Regions from separate parts of the Methylobacterium sp. E-046 genome, predicted to be linked through region 1. Evidence: predicted binding sites of a transcription regulator. Region 1 holds the regulator's gene; the other holds the start of a gene.

Region 1 (11,109 bases):
GCGGCGGCAATGCGGCGGATCGGCGCGAGGGGATCCGCCGGGAGGTCGAGCAGCGCCGGCTGTTCCCCTGGCTGGCGGTGGCCTTCGGAGCCGGCATCCTGGCCCAGTTCGTGGCGGCCGACGGCAGGCCGATCCTGGTCGCCCCCCTCGTCGGCGCGGCCCTCGCCCTGGCGCCGACCCCAGCCCTGGGCGCGCGGCCGGCCGCCCTGGCGCTGGCTTTGGGGATGGCGGCCGCGTTCCTCGGCTTCGCGGCGGCGACCTGGCGGGTCTCGCAGGTCGCCGCCCCGATCCTCCCACGGATCACCATCGGCCCGCTCGTCGGCATGGTCGAGGCCCTCGACGAGCGCGAGGTCGGAGCCCGGCTGTTGATCCGGGTGGAGAGTTTCGCCGGCCTCGCGGCGGAGGTACGGCCCGCCCGGGTGCGGGTGTCGTTCCGCAGGACACCGATCCCGCGGCCCGGGGACGTCGTGGCCGCCACGGCCCGGCTGCTGCCGCCGCCGGAAGCCGCCCGGCCGGGCGGCTACGATTTCGCCCGGGACGCCTATTTCCAGGGGATCGGCGCGGTGGGCTCGCTGGTCGGCGCGGTCTCGATCCGCGCGCCGACCGAGCCGCCGCCCCTGCACCTGCGTCTCGCCGCGATGCTGGACGACGCGCGCAACGCGCTGACCCGCCGGATCGCACAGGCCGAGGGCGGGCAGGCGGGAGCCGTGGCGGCGGCCCTGGTGACCGGCAAGCGGGGCCTGATCGGGCCTGAGACCAACGACGCGCTGCGCGCCGCCGGCATCTACCACGTCGTATCGATCTCCGGCCTGCACATGGTGCTGGCCGCCGGCGTGGTGTTCTGGCTGGTGCGGGCGGTCCTCGCCCTGGTGCCGTATTGCGCGCTGGTCTGGCCGATCAAGAAGATCGCGGCCGGCTTGGCCATGCTGGGCGTCACTGCTTACTGCGCCTTCTCGGGCTGGGACATCGCGGCCGAGCGCTCGCTGTTTATGACCCTGATCATGCTGGGCGCGATCCTGGTGGACCGGCCGGCGCTGTCGATGCGCAACCTCGCCCTCGCCGCCCTGGTCGCCCTGGCCCGGGAGCCGGAGGGTCTCCTCGGCCCGAGCTTCCAGATGTCGTTCGGGGCGGTGGCCGGGCTGATCGCCTGCGCACGGCTGATCGACGGCCGGCTGTTCGTGCGTCCCGGGGCAGGACGCATCGGGCGGCTCGTCGGCACCGGCCTCTCGGCGATCACCGGAACCCTGGCCACGACCCTGGTTGCCCAGGTCGCCACCGCGCCCTTCGCCACCTACCATTTCCAGACGATCCAGCCGTTCGGGCTGGTGGGCAACGCCCTGACGCTGCCGCTCGTCTCCCTGGTGGTGATGCCATCCGCGGTGATCGGGTGCCTCGCCTATCCCTTCGCCCTCGACCGGCCGATCTGGTGGCTGATGGGCCAGGCGGTGGGCGGCATGCTGGCGATCGCGCAGTGGATCGCCGGGTTCGAGCGCGCCACCCTCGTGCTGCCTGCCTTCGGGACAACGGCGCTGATCCTGCTGACCGCCGGTCTCCTGCTGGCGACGCTCCCGGTCTCGCGCCTGCGCTGGCTCGCCGCGCCGCCCATCCTGCTGGGCCTCTGGCTCGCGGCCCTGCCGGATCGCTACGACCTCTACGTCGACCGGCAGGGCGGCGGCGCTGCGGTGCGCGGACCGGACGGCCGCCTCGCGGCGCTGGGCAGCCCCTCGGGGTTCGTGTTGGAGCAGTGGCTGAAGGCGGACGGCGATGGGCGGCGCCCCGGCGCGCTGGCCGCCCCGACCGGCGGCGGGCATTGCGACCGGCTCGGATGCACCGCGCGCCTGCCGGACGGACGGGCGGTCGCGCTGATCCGGGACCGGCGCGCCTTCGCCGAGGATTGCCCCCGCGCCGCGGTGCTGATCACCGGCCTCACGGCGCCCCCGACCTGCACGGGCCCGTTCGTCATCGACCGAAAGATTTTGTCAGAACGCGGCGCCGTGGCCCTCAGGGCCGAGGCCGCGGGGTTCACCGCGCGCTATGCCCGCAGCCTCGACCGGGGCCTGCCGTGGCGACTGCGCCCGGATCCGCGGCCGACGCCGCAGCGGCCGATGACCGCCGCGGCGGACAGCAGCCGCGCGGATGACTCTGTCGCGCCCACCGACGCTGACCGGGCGGGCGCCGGAAGCGGGCCCGGCGACGCGCCGGCCGCGCCGCTTCAGTAGCGGCGGACGAGACTCACGAGACGGCCCTGGATCTGGACCCGATCCGGCCCGAGGACTCGGGTCTCGTAGGCCGGATTGGCAGCCTCGAGCGCGATGGAGGAGCCGCGGCGGCGCAGGCGCTTGAGGGTCGCCTCCTCGTCGTCGATCAGGGCCACGATGATGTCGCCGGTATTGGCGGTGTCCTGCTTGCGGATCACCACCAGATCGCCGTCGAGGATGCCGGCCTCGACCATCGAGTCGCCGCGCACCTCCAGGGCATAGTGTTCGCCGCCGGCCAGGAAGTCCGGCGACAGGGTGATGGCGTGGCTCTGGTTCTGGATCGCCGAGACCGGCGTACCGGCCGCGATCCGGCCCATGACGGGGATCGAGATGGCCCGGCCGGATTCGTCGATCATCCGGGCATTGGCGGGGAGCGGCGCCTGCTTGGACTTGCCGCCTTCCACCACGCTCGGGGTGAAGCGGCGCGGCTCGGCGGCGGGGGGCTGGACCGGAGCCGCCTGGGTCAGGCTCTCGGGAATGCGGATCACCTCGATGGCCCGCGCCCGATTCGGGAGGCGCCGGAGGAAGCCACGCTCCTCCAAGGCGGTGATCAGCCGGTGGATGCCCGACTTCGACTTCAGGTCGAGGGCGTACTTCATCTCGTCGAAGGACGGCGGGACGCCGCATTCCTGCATGCGGTTCTGGATGAAGCGCAGGAGGTCCAGCTGCTTGCGCGTGAGCATTGATGGGGCCTCGCGGCTTGTGGACCGCCTCGTGGCGGTCTCGGAAACAAATCACGAACACGTTAAACGTTCCGCAAGTGTTCCGCAAGAGAGTTATGGCCACGCTCGCGTCGCCGCGGGCGCATCCGGGCCAGAAACGCATTGACGGCGCAAGCGGAGCCGTTTCAATGCACACCGCCGCCCGCCGGAGGGGAAGAAGCCGGGGCGCGGCCGGGATCAGGCTGGGATGACGAGGATGCGACGACCCGCAGCTCTGCTGCCCCTCGGCCTGATCGCCCTAGGTCTTGCGCTCGCAGGGTGCACCACCGGGTTCTCCTACATCTCGCGGAACTACGTCGCGCTGACCCCTCAGGTGGTGACGATCGGCTGCAAGGAACCCTACGAGGTCTACGACAACCGGCAACTGCGCCGGATGCTGATCGTCTCGAACACCCTGCGCGAGTATGCCGGCTGCAACCTGAGTGAGGCGCGGATCGACCCCGAGCCGGGAGCGACCCGGGTGACGCGCTTCCGCACCGCCGCCCGCGCCTATCTCGACGAGACCGTGCGGGAGGAGTGCCGGATCACCGGCGAGACCGTGTTCGACGCGCTGAAGTCCGAATTCGCCTACGCGTGCGACGGGCCGGTCGAGAAGCGCGGCACGGTGGTCCCGCGGTTGCCGGGCCGCAATCCGGGCCTGATCCAGCGCTGATCCGGCTCAGGTCCCCGGTTTCGGAAAGGTGCGCTCGGCCGCGTCGCCAGCCGCCGCCAGCAGGGCCCGGGCGAAGGCGCGGGCCTCGGCCCGGTCCAGGATGATCGCGGCGGTGACGGGGCCGCCCCCGAGATCGGACAGCGCGAGTTCCAGGCGCACCCCGTCGGGCACGGCGCTCGCCTGCAGACTCCAGCCACCGCCCCGATCCGCGCTCTCCGCCATGGCCCTCTCCTCCCGCACGTTCCGGGAAAACGCCGCAGCCGCGCGCCGGAACTGCCCGCACCCGGGACTGTTCCCGAGCCGTGCCCAGCGCTTCCCTGCCTCGCCTGTCCGCGTTCCTCAAGGCCGCCGGCCCTGGACTGGTGGTGATGCTCGCCGATACGGATGTCGGGAGCCTGATCACCGCGGCCCAGAGCGGCGCGCGCTGGGGCTACTCGCTGTTGCTCCTCCAGATCCTGCTGGTGCCGATCCTCTACGTCGTCCAGGAACTGACGGTCCGGCTGGGGACCGCTACCGGCCGCGGCCACGGAGAGCTGATCCGGGCGCATTACGGTCCGGCCTGGGCCTGGATCTCCTACGGCGGCCTCGTGGTCGCCGGGGTCGGCGCCATCGTCACGGAATTCTCCGGCATCGCCGGGATCGGCGACCTGTTCGGCGTGCCGCGCCTCGTCAGCCTGGGGCTGCCGGCCGCTCTGCTGCTCGGTCTGGTGTTCACCGGGAGCTACCGGCGCGTCGAGGCGGTGGCGATCGCGGTGGGCCTGTTCGAACTGGTCTTCATCGGCCTCGCCGTCGCGGCACGGCCGGACGCGGGGGAGATCGTCGCCTCCTTCGGGCACATGCCGCTGGGCGACGGGCGGTACCGGGTGCTGATCGCCGCCAATATCGGCGCGGTGATCATGCCGTGGATGATCTTCTACCAGCAATCGGCGATCGTCGACAAAGGCCTCGGATGGGCGCACGCCAGGCGCCTGCGGCTCGACACCCTCGCGGGCGCGGTGATCTCGCAAGGCGTGATGGGGGCGATCCTGATCGCGGCCGCGGCCACGATCGGCAAGGCCGGGCGGGGCAGCGAGGCCGGTCTGGAGACGGTCGGCGACCTCGCGGGGGCCTTCACGCCGGCGCTGGGTCCGTGGCTTGGACAGGTGGTGTTCGGGGTGGGCATCATCGCGGCCGCCTTCGTGGCGCTGAACGTCGTGGCCCTGGCGCTGGCCTGGGGCTTCGGCGACGTGACCGGCAAGCCCCATTCCCTGGAGCAGTCCCCCCGGGAGGCGCCGGCCTTCTATGGCGCCTTCGCGCTCGTGGTCGCCGCGGGGGCGGTCGCCGTCCAGCTCGTGCCGAATCTCGTGGCGCTCAACATCGCCGTAGAGGTGATGAACGCGCTGCTCCTGCCGCTGGCGCTCGGCCTGCTGATCCTGCTGGCCACCCGCGCCCTGCCGGAGGGGCAACGCGTGGACGGGGCCTACAAGTGGGTGGTCTACACCATCTCCGGGGTGACCGTCGCGTTCGCGCTGGTCGGCGTGCTCGACGGGATCGGCCTGCTCTGAGCCGATTGACGCGGACGGCGCGATGATGTCTCCCGCGGGCTCCGATCAGGTGGAGTTCGAACATGCAAGAGATCTGGTTCCGCACGGGCGAAGCCACGGTGCTGGCGGCGGAGGGCCAGTACACCGACGCGATGCCGGAGGTGCTGATCGGCTCGGTGCGCGGGCCCGTGGGCCAGGCCTTCGCGTCGATGATGGGGCAGGTGCAGGGCCACACCCGGATGTTCGTGGTGCGCGACCTCAATCAGCTGGTGCGCCCGGCCACGATGATGACCACCAAGGCCACCATCCACACGGCCGAGTACGTCGAACTGCTCGGCGGCGTGGTCCAGGCGGCCACCGGCGATGCGATCGTCGATTGCATCATCGAGGGCGTGCTGCCGCGGGACGGGCTCGACGAGCTCTGCATGATCATCATGATCTGGCTCGACCCGCGCTGCGCCGAGGACGACAGCCTCGACCAGAAGGACCTCTACCGGACCAACTACGAGGCGACGAAGCTCGCCATCGCCCGCGCCCTCAAGGGCGAGCCGACCGTGGACGAGCTGATCGCCAACCGGAAGACCGTGAAGCACTACGCGCTCGAGGACGTGATCGAGTATTGAACGGCGCGCCGCGGCGCTCGGCGGGGGACGCCGCCCCGTCGTCGCGCGCGGCGATGCGGGACGGCGACGATCGGCGTGGGCCGTCCAGGCCGCGTCGACGGGCCCGCCGGTCGGGCGCCTAGCCCGGCGGAATCCGGCCCACCGAGCACAGGGTGCGCATCGTGGTGCTGCCCGGGTCCGTGTAGCAGGAGGCCGACCAGCCGTTCTGCTGGATGAACGACTTGCGCCGCTCCGACAGCGAGGTCCGGTAGGCGTTCGCGATGATCGGCTCGACGGTCGCGGCGGCCTCGCCGGTCAGGATCTCGGAGGCCATCGAGAGGTCGCGGAAGAAGGTCGGCGAGGGGGACGGCTCGGCGGAGGTCGCCTGCACGATCGGCTCGGCCCGGCAGGTCACGTCGAGCTTGATCGGGCCGGCCACGCGGATGTCGATGCTCGGGCCCGCGCGCTTGCCGACCTTGCCGCCGATGGCGCCCGCGATCTGGCGGGCGAGGTCGTCGCAGGTATCGGCCCCGGCTGGGAGCGCCAGCAGCGCCAGGAGCGGCAGGCCCGCGAGGGCGGCGAGGACGAGGCGCTGGACGGCGAAGCTTGACATGGGCGCACTCTACGCGGGGCGCCAAGCCTGTCGAGGGGTCAGGCCCGCATCTCGGCGAAGCTCGCCAGCCAATTCGGGGCGACGCGCATGCCCGAGGGCACCTCCGCCCCCGGGGGCGGCCGGCGCACGCAATCCTTGAGATAGGCCAGGGACGCGCCCAGCACCGTGTCGGAGAAGGGCTTGGCGATCACCGCGGTGGCGCCCTCCATGTCCTCGGGGATCGCGCGGGCGTTGGCGGTCATGAACGCGGCCGTGATGCCGCCGAGGTCGCGCACGGCATGCGCCACGTCGATGCCCGAGGAGCCGTCGCCGAGGCGCAGATCGATCAGCACCAGTTCGGGCCTGGTCTCGGGGATCAGCGCGATGGCCTCGCGGGCGGTCACGGCCGTCCCCACGACGCGGTGGCCCGCCTCCTCCAGCATCATCTCGATCTGCATCAGGATGAGGGCCTCGTCCTCGACCACGAGGATGCGCAGCGGCTCGCTCACGATGCCTCCAGACTGCCGGCCATCTCGCGCGGCAAGCGGACGTTGACGACGGTCCCCGGATCGTTGGCCTGCCAGGCGATGCTGGCGCTCAGCTGGCGGCACAGGGTGCCGATCAGCCGTTTGCCGAAGGAGCGGTGCTCCATCACTTGGACGGGCATGCCGACGCCGTCATCGGCGATCCGGATGGTGAAGTACGTGTCGTCCGGCGCCACCGTCACGGAGAGACGGCCGGCGCGGTCGTCCGGAAAGGCGTGCTTGAGGGCGTTGGTGATCAGCTCGTTCATCATCAGCGCCACCGGGGGTGCCTTGCTCACCGGGATCTCCACCGCCTCCAGGTCCAGGTGCAGGCGGATGCGGTCGGTACCCGAGCCGCGGACCAGATCGGTGGCGAGGTCGCGGGCGAACTCGGCCACGTCGAACCGCTCGACGTTGTTGGACTGATAGAGCCGGCGGTGGACCGTGCCCAGGGCCTCCACCCGGGTCAGCATGGCCTCCATGGCGGTGCGGGCGGCGGGATCGGTGATCGCCCGGGTCTGCATGGACAGGAGCGCCGCAATCATCTGGAGGTTGTTCTTGACCCGGTGATCGACCTCGTGGACCAGCATGGTCTGCGTGGCCAGGGCCTCGGTCAGGTCGCGGGTCCGGCGGGCGACCTCGGCCTCGAAGTGATCCTTCTCCTGCTGCACCCGCAGGTGCGCGTCGATGCGGTCGGTGACGTCGAGCTGCGAGGCGAAGAAGAACAGCACCTCGCCGGCCTCGTTGACAACGGGGCTGAGATACAGCGCGTTCCAGAACGGCGTCCCGTCCTTCTGGTAGTTCAGCACGTCGATCGCGATGTCGGTCCGCGCCTCGACCGCCTCGCGGATCAGCGCCACGGACCCGCGGTCGGTGTGCTCCCCCTGGAGGAAGCGGCAGTTGCGGCCGAGCACCTCGCTGCGGTCGTAGCCGGACATCCGCAGGAAGGCGTCGTTGGCGAAGACGATCGGGTTGTCGTGCAGGCGCGGATTGGTGATGATCATCGCCATACGGGTCGCGCGGACCGCGGCGGCGAACGGATCGCCCTTGCCCTGCTCGGCGTCGAGCCGGTCCGTCTGATGCCAAGCGTCGGGCTGTTCCATCGAACCTGCTCTTCCGTGCCCGGCGTTCGTCACCTCCGGAAATCGGCTTGTGGTTGCGCTTACGTGATTGGCAACTCCAACGACCGATTCACGGAATGGGTTCAGGGGCAATCGGCTTGACGGCTCGTTTTCGGTTGACAGAACGCCGCAGCGCGTGCGGCGCCGGCCCTGACGCGAGGCCCGTCGGGCCCGGGGCGAACGCCCCCGGACAGGACTCCGGAACGGCTCTTCCCGAGCCCCGCCGGCTCAGTGGAAATCCCGGCTGGGATACAGGCGCCGATCCGGGGGAACGCCGAAATCAGTGGTCTCGGGGGGCAGCTTCATCCCGGCGGCGCGCAGGTCGCGCAGCGCGTCGGTCAGATCGCGGAACCCCTCGGCCACGAGATGGACCACCCCCTCCGCCCGCTGGATCCGGCCGCGCACGGCCAGGAACCGGGCCTGCATGGCGGCCCGGCGGTTGGCCTCGAACGTGGTTTTCCAGACGATCACGTTGGCGATGCCGGTCTCGTCCTCCAGGGTCAGGAAGACCACGCCCTTGGCGGTCCCCGGCCGCTGGCGGATCAGCACGAGCCCCGCCACCGTGACCCGGGCGCCCTGGGGCAGGGCGGGATCGAGATGCGCCCGGGCCGGGATCGCGCCGATCCGGGCGAGGCGCCCCCGGAAGAAGGCGACCGGGTGCCCCTGCAGCGACAGGCCGGTGGCGGCGTAATCCTCGGCCACCGCCTCGGACGCAGCCAGGGTCGGCAGATCCACCGCCGGCTCGTGCCGGAACAGCCCGTCATCGGCGTGCCACGCGAAGAGCGGCAGGGGCGCGTCGAGGAGATGGGCCCGGCGCGCGCTCGCATCCGCCCTGGCGGCCTTGCGCGCCGAGGTCCCCTCCAGGGTCCGGACCATCCACAGGGCGGCCCGCCGGTCGAGGCCGAGGGAGCGGAACGCGTCGGCCTCGGCCAGGCGCTCCAGGGCGTTGCGGGGGAGGGCGAGGGACGCCTGCAGGCCCTCGATGCTGCCATAGCCGTTGGCCCGCAGCCGCACGAGCCGGCGCATCGCGGCCTCGGGCAGGCCCCGCACCTGCCGCAGGCCGATCCGCACGGCGTGCAAGGCGGGATCCCCGGCCGGCTCCAGGGTGCAGTCCCAGTCGCTGGCGTTGACGCAGACGCCCCGCACCTCGACCCCGTGGGCGCGGGCGTCGCGCACGAGCTGGGCCGGCTGGTAGAAGCCCATGGGCTGGGCGTTGAGGATCGCGGCCAGGAAGACGTCGGGGTGCCGGCACTTCATCCAGGCCGAGGCGTAGACGAGGAGCGCGAAGCTCGCCGCGTGGCTCTCCGGGAAGCCGTAGGTGGAGAAACCCCGGATCTGCGCGAAGCAGCGCTCGGCGAAGTCCTGCGGGTAGCCCCGGCGGGTCATGCCGCCGACGAACTTCTCCACGAAGCCGCCGATCGAGCCGACATGGCGGAAGGTCGCCATCGCCCGGCGCAGGCCGTCGGCCTCCGCCGGGGTGAAGCCCGCCGCCGTGATGGCGATCTGCATGGCGTGCTCCTGGAAGAGCGGCACCCCGTAGGTCCTCTGCAGGACCTCCTTGAGTTCGTCGGCCGGGCCGTGGTCCGAATGCGGGGCGGGGTAGTCAACCGGCTCCACCCCCGACCTCCGCCGCAGGTACGGGTGGACCATGTCGCCCTGGATCGGGCCGGGGCGCACGATCGCCACCTGCACCACGAGGTCGTAGAATTCCTTCGGCTTGAGGCGGGGCAGCATCGACATCTGCGCTCGGCTCTCGACCTGGAACACGCCGACGGAATCGGCCTTCGCCAGCATCGCGTAGGTGGCCGGGTCCTCCTGGGGCAGGTCGGCCAGGGTCTCGTAGGTGACGCCGTGGTCCCGTTCCAGGAAATCGAGGCCGCGCTTGAGGCAGGTCAGCATGCCGAGCGCCAGGACGTCGACCTTCATCAGGCCGATCGCGTCGATGTCGTCCTTGTCCCACTCGATGAAGGTGCGGTCCGCCATGGCGCCGTTGCCCACCGGCACGGTCTCGTCGAGGCGCCCGCGGGTGAGCACGAAGCCGCCGACATGCTGCGACAGGTGGCGGGGGAAGCCGATCAGCTGGTGGGCGAGGTCCAAGGCCTGCCGGATTGCGGGGTTGTCCGGATCGAGGCCGGCCTCGCGCACGTGCTGGTCCGGCATGCCGGTGCCCCACGAGCCCCAGACCGTGTCGGCGATCGCCGCGGTCACGTCCTCGGTCAGCCCGAGGACCTTGCCGACCTCGCGGATCGCCATGCGCGGGCGGTAGTGGATCACCGTGGCGCAGAGGGCGGCTCGCTCCCGGCCGTAGCGGGCGTAGAGGTGCTGGATCACCTCCTCGCGGCGCTCGTGCTCGAAATCGACGTCGATGTCGGGGGGCTCGCCCCGGTTCTCCGAGATGAAGCGGGCGAAGAGCAGCCGGTGCTTGGACGGGTCCACCGCGGTGATGCCGAGGCAGAAGCACACGGCGGAATTGGCCGCCGAGCCGCGGCCCTGGCAGAGGATGCCCTTGCCGCGGGCGAACTCGACCACGTCGAACAGGGTCAGGAAGTAGCGGGCGTAATCCATCTTGGCGATGAGCCGCAGCTCCTCGCGGAGCGTCGCCGCGACGGCGGCCGGGATGTCGCCGGCGTAGCGCCAGCGCGCCCGCTCGAAGGTTTTCTCCTCCAAGTATTCCTGCGGCGTGCGCCCGGGGGGCACCGGCTCCTCCGGATACTCGTAGTGAAGCTGCGCGAGGCTGAACTCGCAGGCCTGCGCGATCTCGCCGGTGCGGGCGAGGGCTTCCGGATGGTCGGCGAACAGCCGCGCCATCTCGGCGGGGGGCTTGAGGTGGCGCTCGGCATTGGCCTCCAGCCGGTAACCGGCCTCGCCGATCCGGCACCCCGCGCGGATGCACGCCACCACGTCCTGGAGCGGGCGCCGCTCGGGATGGTGGTAGAGCGCGTCCGAGACCGCGACCATCGGGGCGCCGACGGCCGCGCCCAGCTCGGCGAGCAGCCCGAGGCGCCGCCGCTCTTCGCCGCGCCGCGCATGGCAGGCCCCGAGGAAGGTCCGGCCGGGGGCCGCGGCGGCGAGCGCCTCCAGCCGCGCCCGGAACCCCTCCGACAGGCGCCGGGCC
Region 2 (11,109 bases), on a different contig from region 1:
GTCGGTGTTGGGCTGATCGTCCTGAACCCTGGAGGCGCGCTGCGCACGGGTGACGACGCGGGCGGCTTCTTCGCTGATGTGGTTGGAGGTGAGGCTGTCCTAGATCGGCGAGTCTGTCTTGGATCGGCGAGACAGAGATCGCCGCCGTCGGACGAGGACGCGCACGGGCTGAGGAGGCTGCTGGCCGCAGCGGCGGCAAGGTCGGTTCGCTTGAAGTGATTCTCCCTCGGATGGTCGACCCATCCCGGAAGTCCCGTCCTGGGGACCGATCGCTGTCACCACGATAGCCACGTCGACGGACGGCAGGCGCTTGCCGAGCCCGCAACGGCCCCTTGGCAGGGCCTGAACGGACAGCAGCCCCGGAGATGCTCCGAGGCTGCCCAATGTCTGGTGTCGAGGAACGCGCCGCAACCGGTCCCGGGTTGCGGCGGCGATCAGGCTTCGCCCTCGTCGAGCTCGTCGGCCGTCGGCGCGGCGTTCTCCAGGATCTTCTCCGCCACGAGGCCGGAATTCTGGCGGATCGAGGCTTCGATCTTGGAGGCGATCTCGGGGTTGTCGCGCAGGAAGCCCTTCGAGTTCTCGCGACCCTGGCCGAGGCGCTGGCTGTTGTACGAGAACCAAGCCCCGGACTTCTCGACGATGCCGGCCTTCACGCCGAGATCGATGAGCTCGCCGACCTTCGACACGCCTTCGCCGAACATGATGTCGAACTCGACCTGCTTGAACGGCGGCGCGACCTTGTTCTTCACGACCTTGACGCGGACCTGATTGCCGATCGCCTCGTCGCGATCCTTCAGGGTCGAGATGCGGCGGATGTCGAGGCGCACCGAGGCGTAGAACTTCAGGGCGTTGCCGCCCGTCGTCGTCTCCGGGCTGCCGTACATGACGCCGATCTTCATCCGGATCTGGTTGATGAAGATGACCATGCAGTTCGAGCGCGAGATCGAACCGGTGAGCTTGCGCAGGGCTTGGCTCATCAGGCGCGCCTGAAGGCCGGGCTGGCTCTCGCCCATCTCACCTTCGATCTCGGCCCGCGGGGTCAGCGCGGCCACCGAGTCGACCACCAGAACGTCGATGGCGCCGGAGCGTACCAGCGTGTCGGTGATCTCGAGGGCCTGCTCGCCGGTGTCGGGCTGCGAGATCAGCAGATCGTCGAGGTTCACCCCCAGCTTGCGGGCATAGACAGGGTCCAGGGCGTGCTCGGCGTCCACGAAGGCGCAGACACCGCCCTTCTTCTGGGCCTCGGCGATGGTGTGAAGGGCCAGCGTGGTCTTGCCGGACGATTCGGGGCCGTAGATCTCGACCACGCGGCCGCGCGGCAGGCCGCCGACACCCAGCGCTATGTCGAGCCCGAGCGAGCCGGTCGAGACGGTCTCGACCTCCTGCACCTTGTCGTTCTTGCCGAGCCGCATGATCGAGCCCTTGCCGAAGGCGCGCTCGATCTGAGACAGGGCGGCGTCGATCGCCTTGGACTTGTCCTTGTCCACCGGGGGCATGTCGACCACTTTCAATGCGGGCTGGGCCATCTGGCGGGCTCCTTATGAAGGGGTTGAGCGCAGTTCACAACGCGCCTCAACACCGATGTTATGTACTCGTTTTGTTCTAATCCGGCAAGGGCAGTCGGCCCAGGTGAGGCGGGGATCCGACCGGGCTTGTCGAGGGCATGACCGGTCCGGCGTCGTGAGCGGACGGATCGGGTCCGGCCCCGGTCGACGGGGTTCCGATCCACCGCAGCGGCTCCATTCCAGGTCCCCTCAGCAAGGTCCTGAATCCGTGTGCGCCGACGTTCCTGTGTCCTGCTTAAGCGTTGGGGCTTGATCTCGGGCTCGCCGGCGGCGCCGCGCAACGATGGTGCCGACGCTCGTCCCGCCGGATGATCGTCCGTCAGTACGGAGCGACAACCGCGCGGGCGATGGTTCGCCCGCGCGGATACCAGGCCGCCGCCGTTCCTCAATCCGCCATCGTCTTCTTCACGGTCTCGACGAGCTGCTTGAGGCTGAAGGGCTTGGGCAGGAAGTTGAAGGTTTCGCCCTCGGGCAGGTTCTTTCGGAACGCGTCCTCGGCGTAGCCGGAGACGAAGATCACCTTCAGGTCGGGCTGGTGCTTGCGCACCTCGCGCAACAGGGTCGGCCCGTCCATCTCGGGCATGACCACGTCGGAGACGACGAGGTCGATGGGCTGGCTGCCGTCGCGGACGATCGCCAACGCTTCGAGGCCCGAGGCCGCTTCCAGAACCGTGTAGCCGCGCGCCGAGAGGGCCCGGCTGTTGACCGCCCGGACGGGATCCTCGTCCTCCACGAGCAGGATGGTCCCCTGCCCCGTATGGTCGGCGGCGGGCTTGCGCGGCACCGGCTTGTCGGGCTTCCCCTGCGCCGCGTCGCCGGACCGGGCGGCAGCGGTCGTCTCGCGCGGCTTGCCGTCCGCCTTCGTGAGGACCGCCTCGGTGCGCGGCAGGCTGGGCTCCGAAGCCAGGAGCGGCGCCTCCTCGGGCTCGGCCACCGGCACGTGGCGCGGCAGGTAGATGCGGAAGGCGGTGCCCTCCCCCATGGCCGATTGCACGTCGATGGTGCCGCCGGACTGCTTGACGATGCCGAACACCGTCGAGAGCCCCAGTCCCGTGCCCTTGCCGATCTCCTTGGTGGTGAAGAACGGTTCGAAGATTTTCTCCATCAGCTCGGGCGGGATGCCCTGGCCGGTATCGCGCACCTCGATCAGCACGTGGTCGCCCGCCGGCGCCCCGCCGCGTCCCTCGGCGCTCGTGGCCGTCCCCGGATCGGTGACGTTCTCGGTGCGGATCATCAGCTTGCCGCCGTCCGGCATGGCGTCGCGGGCGTTGACCGCGAGGTTCACGATCACCTGCTCGAACTGGTTGACGTCGGCCTTCACGGGCCAGACGTCGCGGCCGTGCTTCAACTCCAGGGCGACCCGTTCGCCGAGCAGCCGCTTCAGCAGGAGCGTGAGTTCGGAGAGCGCCTCGCCGACGTTCATCACCTCCGGGCGAAGCGTCTGCCGACGGGAGAACGCCAGGAGCTGGCGGACGAGGCCGGCCGCCCGGTTGGCGTTCTGCTTGATCTGCATGATGTCCTGGAAGGCCGGATCGGTCGGCCGGTGGCTGGCGAGCAGCAGGTCCGAGTAGCCGATGATCGCCTGCAGCACGTTGTTGAAGTCGTGCGCGATGCCGCCCGCAAGCTGGCCGACCGCGTTCATCTTCTGGGCTTGGGCGACCTGCTGCTCCAGCTGGCGCTGAGCCGTCGTGTCGAGGGCGTACAGGATCACCCGCTCGCTCTCGTCGGTCTGCTGTCCCGGGTCGCCGCCGTCGGCCGGGCTGAGCCAGACCCGCGCGGATCGCCCGCCCGGCCCGTTCAGCTGGACTTCGATGGGCTCGGGATCCGTCAGCCCGCTCGTCGCACGGGCGAGCCCGGCCTCCAGGGCGGTCCGGTCGGTCACCGAGTCGGCGACGTTGGGCTCGACCCGGGACGCGGCCTCGCCGTCGATCGCCCCGTCATCCGCTTGGCGCGGCACCGTGCCGAACAGCCGCGTGAACGAGGCGTTGGCGCGGGCGATCCGCCCGGTCCGGTCCAGCGTCGCGATGGCGATGGGCGAGTTGTTGAGGAAGCGGGCGAGGCGCACCTCGGCGGCGCGCTGCGGCTCGTCGGCCTCGGCCCCGGCGGAGCGGTTGATCACGAAGGTCCGCGACGAGCCCGGCTTGCCGTCCTTGCCGAAGGCGACCCGGTGGTAGAGCCGCACCGGCAGGGTGTGGCCGTTGCGCCGCCGCAGGTCGAGGTCGAAGCGGTCGGTACGCACCTCGCCCGGCAGGCCGGCGGTGCGCACGAGGACATCCGCCTCCGGGGCGATCTCGGTGAGGTGCGGGCCGCCCGGGCCGACGCTGGCGAGGTCGTAGCCGAGCCAGGCCGCCAAGGTCGCGTTCATGTACACGATGGCGCCGGCCGGATCGATCGACAGGAAGCCCGCGGGCGCGTGGTCGAGGTAGTCGATGGCGTGCTGGAGTTCCTGGAAGACATTCTCCTGACGCTCCCGCTCGGCGGTGATGTCGGCCACCGTCCAGAGCGAGGCCGCCCGGCGCGGTCGCGCGAGGGGGCGGACCGAGACCCGGTACCATCCGAAGCCGCGCTCGCCGGCCGTGGGACCCAGCGGCGGCGACATGCGGACTTCCTCGGTATGGGCCCTGGCATCGCGCGAGGCCTGCGACAGGCGGTAGACCGCCTCGGAGACCTCCGGAGACCCGACGAGGATGCGCTCCACCGGCACGAGGTTGGAGAAGGTGTCGCCGCTGGCGATTCGCAGATAGGCCTCGTTGGCGTAGATCAGACGGCCGCCGTCCTCGACGACCAGCTTGCCGTCCGGCGACGCATCGACGATGCCCTTGGTGATGTCGTCCCGGGCGGCGCTGCCGCTGAGCTGGAGCGCCCCGATGGCCAGCGCGAACAGGAAGAAGACGCCCGCCATGGCCAGCAGGGCGAGCAGCCAGACGATGAGCGACTGGGCCTGCTCGTTGGCCACGAAGGACAGGCCGATCGCGGCGCCGACCAGCAGCCCGGCGAGCACGAGCAGGAGCCCGACCCGGCCCGGCTGCTCCGAGCGGTCGATCGAGCCCGTCCCCTGCGAGCTCGTCCCCTGCGAGCCTGCCCCCTGCGGCCCCGTCGCCTGAGCGACCGGCACCTGCACGGCGGCCTGCGCGGCGGGGACCGGCAGCCCCGAATTCTGCGGGCCTGCGGCGGGCGCCGAAGGTCCAGTGACGTCAGCCATCGGCTTCATTTCCAGAACAGTCACCCGGTTGGGCCCATCGGCCATATCAGGCCACGGGCAGGCCGGCACTACGCGCGTCGCGCCAAGCCTCGACACAGCCTCGCGAAAAAAGGTGGACGAAGCGTGGCTTCCGCGCGTCGTCCTCGTCCGTGACAGTGCCGCGGCGCACCGGGGCCTACGCGGCCCTCCGGCGCAGGCGCATCACGAACCCGATGACTTCCGCCACCGCGCGGTAATGCTCGGCGGGAATCTCGCGGTCGATCTCCACGGTGGCGTGGAGCGCCCGGGCGAGCGGCGGATTCTCGATCACGGCGACGCCGTGCTCGGCCGCCACCGTGCGGATGCGGAGGGCCAGGGCATCGACGCCCTTGGCGACGCAGACCGGCGCGGCCATGCCGGCCTCGTAGCGGAGCGCCACCGCGTAGTGGGTCGGGTTGGTCACAACGACGGTGGCGGTAGGCACGGCGGCCATCATGCGCTTCTTCACCCGCGCCATGCGCAGCTGCCTGAGCCGGCCCTTGACCTCCGGATTGCCGTCCGACTCCTTCATCTCCTGCTTCATCTCCTCCTTCGACATGCGGTGGCGCTTGCGCCAGCGGAACCGCGCGTAGAGCGCGTCGCCCAGCGTGATCGCGAGGTGCATGCACAGCATGCCGGCCAGCAGCCGCAGGCAGAGGGACAGGATCGCCGGCAGGGATGCGACCGGGTCGAGTTGGGCGAACACCTGCAGCCGGTCTCGGTCGTTCCACAGGAGCACGCCGCCGACCACGCCCACGGTGGTGATCTTGGCCAGCCCTTTGCCGAACTGGACCCAGGCCTCGATGCCGATGATCCGCTTCACGCCCGCCATCGGCGAGAGGCGCTCGAATTTCGGCATCAGCGCCTCGGGGCTGAACACCAGCGGGTGCTGCAGGAGCCCTGCGGCCAGGCCGGCGGCCGCCGCGAGACCCACCGGCACGGCCACCGCCTGCACCCACAGCCAGAGGCCGTGGGTCATGGCCTGCCGCATGGCGGTGGCGTCGTCCGGAAGGGTGTGGGCGTTCGCGAGATACGCCTTGAGCCCGTACATCAGGTTCTGCGCGATGTTGGGGGCCGCCATCAGCAGCGCGAGCGTGAAGGCCGCCAGGATCGCGAAGGTGTTGACCTCCGTGCTGTTCGCGACGTCGCCGCGCTCGATGGCCTGATCGAGCCGCCGTTGGGACGGCTCCTCGGTCTTGTCCTCGTCGTCGGTGTCCCCGGCCATCGCTGCCCGACCTCAGCCTGCACGCGGGACGGACGGGTCGCTCAGCGCCCCACCGACTCGGCGAGATACCGTCCGATATCGTCCAGGAAGACGCCCATCATGACGCCGAGGCAGCCGATCAGGATCAGCATGCCGATCATCACCGAGGCCGGGACCGCCAGGAAGAACACCTGGAGCTGCGGCATCAGCCGCGACAGGACGCCGAGACCGAGATTGAACAGGATCCCGAAGGCGATGAACGGTCCGGAGATCTGCACGGCCAGCGTGAAGCCGCGGGCCAGGGCCCGGGTCGCCAGCATCAGGGCGTCCGAGAAGGCCGGGACGCCGTCGGGCGGCAGCACCTCGTAGCTGCGGGCCAAGCCCTGGATGGCGAGGTGGTGCAGGTCGGTGGCGAAGATCAGCGTGATCCCCAGGAGCGACAGGAAGTTGCCGATCGCCACCTGCTGGCCGCCCTGCGCCGGATCCACCGTCATGGCGTAGGACAGGCCGAGCTGCGCCGCGACGATCACCCCGGCGGTCTGCAGGGCCGCCAGCACCATCCGCACCGTGAGGCCGAGCACCAGCCCGATGATCGTCTCCCCGAACAGGAGCCCGATCAGCCGCGGGCTGGCCAGGCCCTCCGTGCCGCCGAGCAATGGGCGCACGCTGGGAAACAGCACGAGGGTCGTCAGCAGCGCGAAGGCGAGGCGCAGGCGCGGCGGCACCGTCTGCTCGCCGACCCCCGGCATCAGCATGATCAGGGTGCCGATGCGCGCGAAGGCGATCAGGTAGGCCGACGCGATCCCGGGCAGGAGCAGGTTCATCGCCGCCCCTATGACACGCGGATCTAGCCCCTGTCGTGGCCGGAGCGTGCGTCATCCGCCGGTCGCGATGCGCGCGGCGATGCGCGTCATGTACCCGGCCATGGCGTCGCCGATGAAGGGCAGCATCAGCAGGAGCGCGGCGAACACGGCCACGATCTTGGGCACGTAGATCAGGGTCTGCTCCTGGATCTGGGTCAGGGCCTGGACCAGCGAGACCGCGAGCCCCACCGCCAGGGAGACGAGCATCAGCGGCCCGGCGATCTTCAGGAAGACGAAGATGCCGTCGCGGGCGACGTCGAGGATGGCGAGGCCAGTCATGGGGTGCCGTTCTGTGCCGGGATCATGGAGCGGGAGGGCCGGAGGGGTTCCCACGCGGGGCGCGGCGGATCCTCGCCGGCCGAGATGTTTGTTCGAGTCGCCCCGCATCGCGAGGCCGGCGCCGCGCTCCGGTCCGTCAGGATGAGGGAGCGGACCGGATGATCCGACTTCTCGGTCGGAACGCCGCCCATCGTCAGATCTGCATGCGCATGATCTCCTCATAGGCGGAGATCATGCGGTCGCGCACGGCGACCATGGTCTGGAGGGCGGTCTCGCTCTCGGCCACCGCGGTGACCACGTCGACCACGTTGGCCTTTCCGGAGGCGGCAGAGACGGCCTGCGCGTCGGCCCTGCGCCCGGCATCGCCGACGCTGTCCAGCGTCTGGCCGAGGAACTGCTTGAAGTCGCCGCCCGCTTCCGAGGCCGGCTGCACCCGGGGCGTGGGCCGGCCGGAGGCGAGACCCTGGACGGCGGCGTAGGCGCCCGCCGCGAAGTTGCTGGAAGCCATGGCTAGCCGTTCCCCGCGGTCACTTCAGGATCGCCAGCGTCTGGGCGAGCATCTTGCGCGTGGCGGTGACCATGTTGAGGTTCGCCTCGTAGGAGCGCTGGGCCTCGCGCAGATCCATGTTCTCGATCAGCGCGTTGACGTTGGGCATCTGCACCTCGCCCCGGGCATTGGCCGCCGGGTTGCCGGGCTCGATCTTCGTCCGGAAGGCCGACGGGTCGCGGCGGACGCGCCCCGCCTCCACGAGCCGGGCGCCGGTCTCGTCGTCGAGGTGGCTGGTGAATGTCGGGATCTTGCGCCGGTAGGGCTGCGCCCCCGCCGAGGCCGGCGCGGAATCGGCGTTGGCGATGTTCTCGGCGATGATCCGCATCCGGCCCGACTGGGCCTTGAGGCCGGCGGCCGCCACCGCGAGCGACTTGCTGAATTCCATGGCTCAAGGCCTTCCTGCCGTGACGAATGACCCGCGCCCCGCGCGCTCAGCGCTGGCCGCCATCAGCTCCGGCGACCGTCAGCTCTTGCCGACGGCGATCTTCAGGGTTGTCAGGCTGTGCTGGTAGAGCGAGGCGGCGAGCTGGTAGTCGGACTGGTTCTCACCGGCCTTCATCATCTCGTCCTCGAGATTGACGCCGTTGCCGCTGGGGCGGATCTCGAACCCCTTGGCGCGCTTCGAGTCGGTCCCGGTCCCCTGCCCGGCCGGCGCGATGTGAGCGGGGCTCGTCAGCGCCAGGGTCGTGGAAGCATTGACCGCCGCGCCGGTCGACCGGTCGAGGCGCGGCTCCACGAGGTCGCGGGGCTTGAAACCCGGCATGTCGGCATTGGCCACGTTCTCGGCGATCAAGCCCTGGCGTGCCTGCGCCCATTGCATCCGTGTGCGGAGCATCCCGATCACGGGCAGGTCGGTGAGGGCCACGGTCGCCTCCGGTCTGGCGTCGCCGCGCCGGAACGAGCGGGCTGGGCAAAATCTGCCGTGCGCATGGTTAACGGCGCGTTAAGCCCCGGCCGTTCGCGCGGGGCCGAAGCCGGTCCGGTGCCGTGTTGCGAGCGGGACAGCCCGGGCGAACCAGAGCTTCGGGATGCCGGCGGTGCCCGCGAAGTACCCGACGCCGACGATCGGGGGTCCGCCATCGGCGGAGCGCCGGGGCCCTGGCTCGCCCGACGTCGCCGGGACGCCGTACCCGCGATCCAGGTATCCCAGAGGCCGGCGTCCCCGAGGGTGCTGACCGGATCCTCCTCCCGGCATCGCGCAACGCGCCGAGCTCGCCGGATGTCCTATCCGGATCGCCGGGAACCCTTTTTCCCATCCTATTGTCTTGATGGCGCGGGTTTAAAAGGTCTGTTAACGAACACTCAACGTTAAGTCTTTGTTTTCGTTGGATTTCGTTCCCCGCCCTCCCCCCTCCCCAATTCGTGGACGTGACCGTTCAGCTGCGTTGGGCCGGGCCTATGGCCACCAACCCCACCGTCTCCGAGCTGCGCAAGGTCGCCGAGATCTCCGATCAGGAGGTCGACGCTGCAGTCGACGCGGTGTTGGCTCACCTCGCGACCGAGGCATACCCACTCGCGAAGGGCTTGACCCTCGACCTCGTCGAGACGATCCGCACGTACGAACGCGCGGCCGAGGCGCTGAAAACCGAAGGCCGCTTGGAAGCGGAACATGGTCCGGACCGCGATCTTGCTCGCGCATCCGGTGAAAGGATAAGGCGATGGCGCAGCTCACGAAGGTCGTGAGCCTAGATCGCGCGCGCGGGGTCGAGAGGCATTGCGCAGAGCCTTTCCGATGGGTCAACGCGCAGCCGTTTGCTGGCAAGCCTTGAGATGGCGCACGACCACATTCTTTTCGACGCGAACCAGCTCGCCGAAGAGTTTGCGACCGACCAACCGATCCAGCACCTGCTTCGGGCGCTCGGCGGCGGCTGGAGTGCGCAGCCCGACGATCACCGGCCTGGCGCTTGGATATTCCCGGTATTACGCAGCAACCTCACCCAAAAACGGTGAGGTAGAGCGGCCATTCATACAGCAGGCTCGACGCTGAAGCGGCAGGCTAAATGCGGCGCTCAGAACGCCTTTTTTCACCTGTGGAAAACTGGAAAATCCGTGCGGCTTTTTTGCCGCGCTCGTCTTTTTGCGTGGGATAAATTTGCCGCGACCCCTGTTAGTTAACTACATTACGCTTTCTTTTTCAGTGACTTGACAGTTTCGGAATTAACAAAAAATCCCTTGACGCCGGGCGATGCCGTACCTATTTTCCGGTCATCGCCGCCGCCCTCCGCTATTTTTAATGTGAGGGTTTCGGCCTACAAGAAGGGCTCCTGCGGGAGCCCTTCGCTATTTGTAGGCTAGCTCATGTCGCGCGTGGCGGTTTTTGTTGATGCCGGTTACTTGTTTGCGCAAGGCTCTGTAGCCTTAACCGGGTCCAAAGCATCTCGCACGCTTTTATCGCTCAATGAAACCGCCGTAGTGGCTGAGTTGACTGCGGCAGCAAAATCGAAAAGCGAAAATGCTTCTCTTCTTCGCATCTATTGGTATGATGGAGCTATTGGATCTCGCGGCCTGACCGCTGAGCATTCAATTCTAGCGCATACAGATTACGTAAAACTTCGGCTTGGTAACATGAATAGTGTGGGTCAACAGAAGGGTGTTGACTCGCTGATCGTTACCGATTTGATCGAGCTTGCACGCAATCATGCAATAAGCGACGCATTGCTGCTTTCAGGAGATGAAGACGTCAGAATTGGCGTTCAAATAGCTCAAAGTTTTGGGGTGCGCATTCATCTATTAGGGATCACTCCCGCACGCGGATCTCAAGCTATTACACTGCTGCAAGAAGCCGATACATCCACTGAGTGGGATCGAGCAACCGTATCTAAATTTTTGACTGTGAAACCTGCGCGCGCTCCTGCGCCGCTTCCGGCGCCAGGGCCAGCGCCTTCGACCGGCGGGACTGAATTGCCAGAGGCCGAAGGTTCACTTTTTGCCGACGTTGATTTGGCGAACATTGAGAGGGTCGCTGAGTACCTTGTCGACGGTCTCGATACGACGGAGTTGAATGACTTAACACTATTTTGGAAATCAAGTTCTGGCGTTCCACGTGAATTTGATGGGAGACTACTGGGATATTGCCGGACGGAAATTAAAAGAGATTTGAGCCAGGCCGAAAAGCGGCACGCCCGTGCCAAATTTTGCGAAAAGGCAAAAGCCAGAATACCAGGTTGTTAAGTTGGCAAAATCTAGACTCGCACACCTTTCTGCTTCCCAGCGTACCTGATCCGTCCCTGCGCCGGTCTGCCGCTGACGTAGAGGCAAACCGTGACCGACGAACAGAAGGGCTACCTGCAGGCGCTGTCCGACGTGCGCTCCTGGCACCGATGGGAGATCAGCCAAAGCCTCGGGGGCGCCCGGACTATGGAGGCGCACGAGTCGGCCGTCGCTTGGCTCGACCTACTGATCGCCACGAAGAAGCAGCACGCGTCCGA

The links. The regulator LexA, encoded in region 1, represses DNA repair genes until DNA is damaged. The targets are predictions, from matches to a motif close to TGTTCNNNNTGTGTTCNG.
Region 2: the regulator LexA is predicted to act here: its motif matches at 1,588-1,605, upstream of recA (recombinase RecA).

The regions. Positions count from the first base shown of each region.
Region 1 is NZ_JAKSYP010000290.1:250,400-261,508, forward strand. Features, by position in the region: gene MKK82_RS32785 (ComEC/Rec2 family competence protein) at 1-2,219, shown strand, start outside; gene lexA (transcriptional repressor LexA) at 2,213-2,941, opposite strand; gene MKK82_RS32795 (hypothetical protein) at 3,177-3,632, shown strand; gene MKK82_RS32800 (hypothetical protein) at 3,639-3,854, opposite strand; gene MKK82_RS32805 (NRAMP family divalent metal transporter) at 3,935-5,176, shown strand; gene fae (formaldehyde-activating enzyme) at 5,239-5,778, shown strand; gene MKK82_RS32815 (hypothetical protein) at 5,897-6,370, opposite strand; gene MKK82_RS32820 (response regulator) at 6,409-6,858, opposite strand; gene MKK82_RS32825 (histidine kinase dimerization/phosphoacceptor domain -containing protein) at 6,855-7,976, opposite strand; gene MKK82_RS32830 (error-prone DNA polymerase) at 8,223-11,109, opposite strand, start outside.
Region 2 is NZ_JAKSYP010000251.1:70,129-81,237, reverse strand. Features, by position in the region: gene recA (recombinase RecA) at 435-1,496, opposite strand; gene cckA (cell cycle histidine kinase CckA) at 1,951-4,767, opposite strand; gene flhB (flagellar biosynthesis protein FlhB) at 4,943-6,010, opposite strand; gene fliR (flagellar biosynthetic protein FliR) at 6,052-6,813, opposite strand; gene fliQ (flagellar biosynthesis protein FliQ) at 6,865-7,131, opposite strand; gene fliE (flagellar hook-basal body complex protein FliE) at 7,325-7,639, opposite strand; gene flgC (flagellar basal body rod protein FlgC) at 7,659-8,066, opposite strand; gene flgB (flagellar basal body rod protein FlgB) at 8,145-8,546, opposite strand; gene MKK82_RS27155 (hypothetical protein) at 9,080-9,364, shown strand; gene MKK82_RS27150 (hypothetical protein) at 9,452-9,631, shown strand; gene MKK82_RS27145 (NYN domain-containing protein) at 9,980-10,852, shown strand; gene MKK82_RS27140 (hypothetical protein) at 10,943-11,109, shown strand, end outside.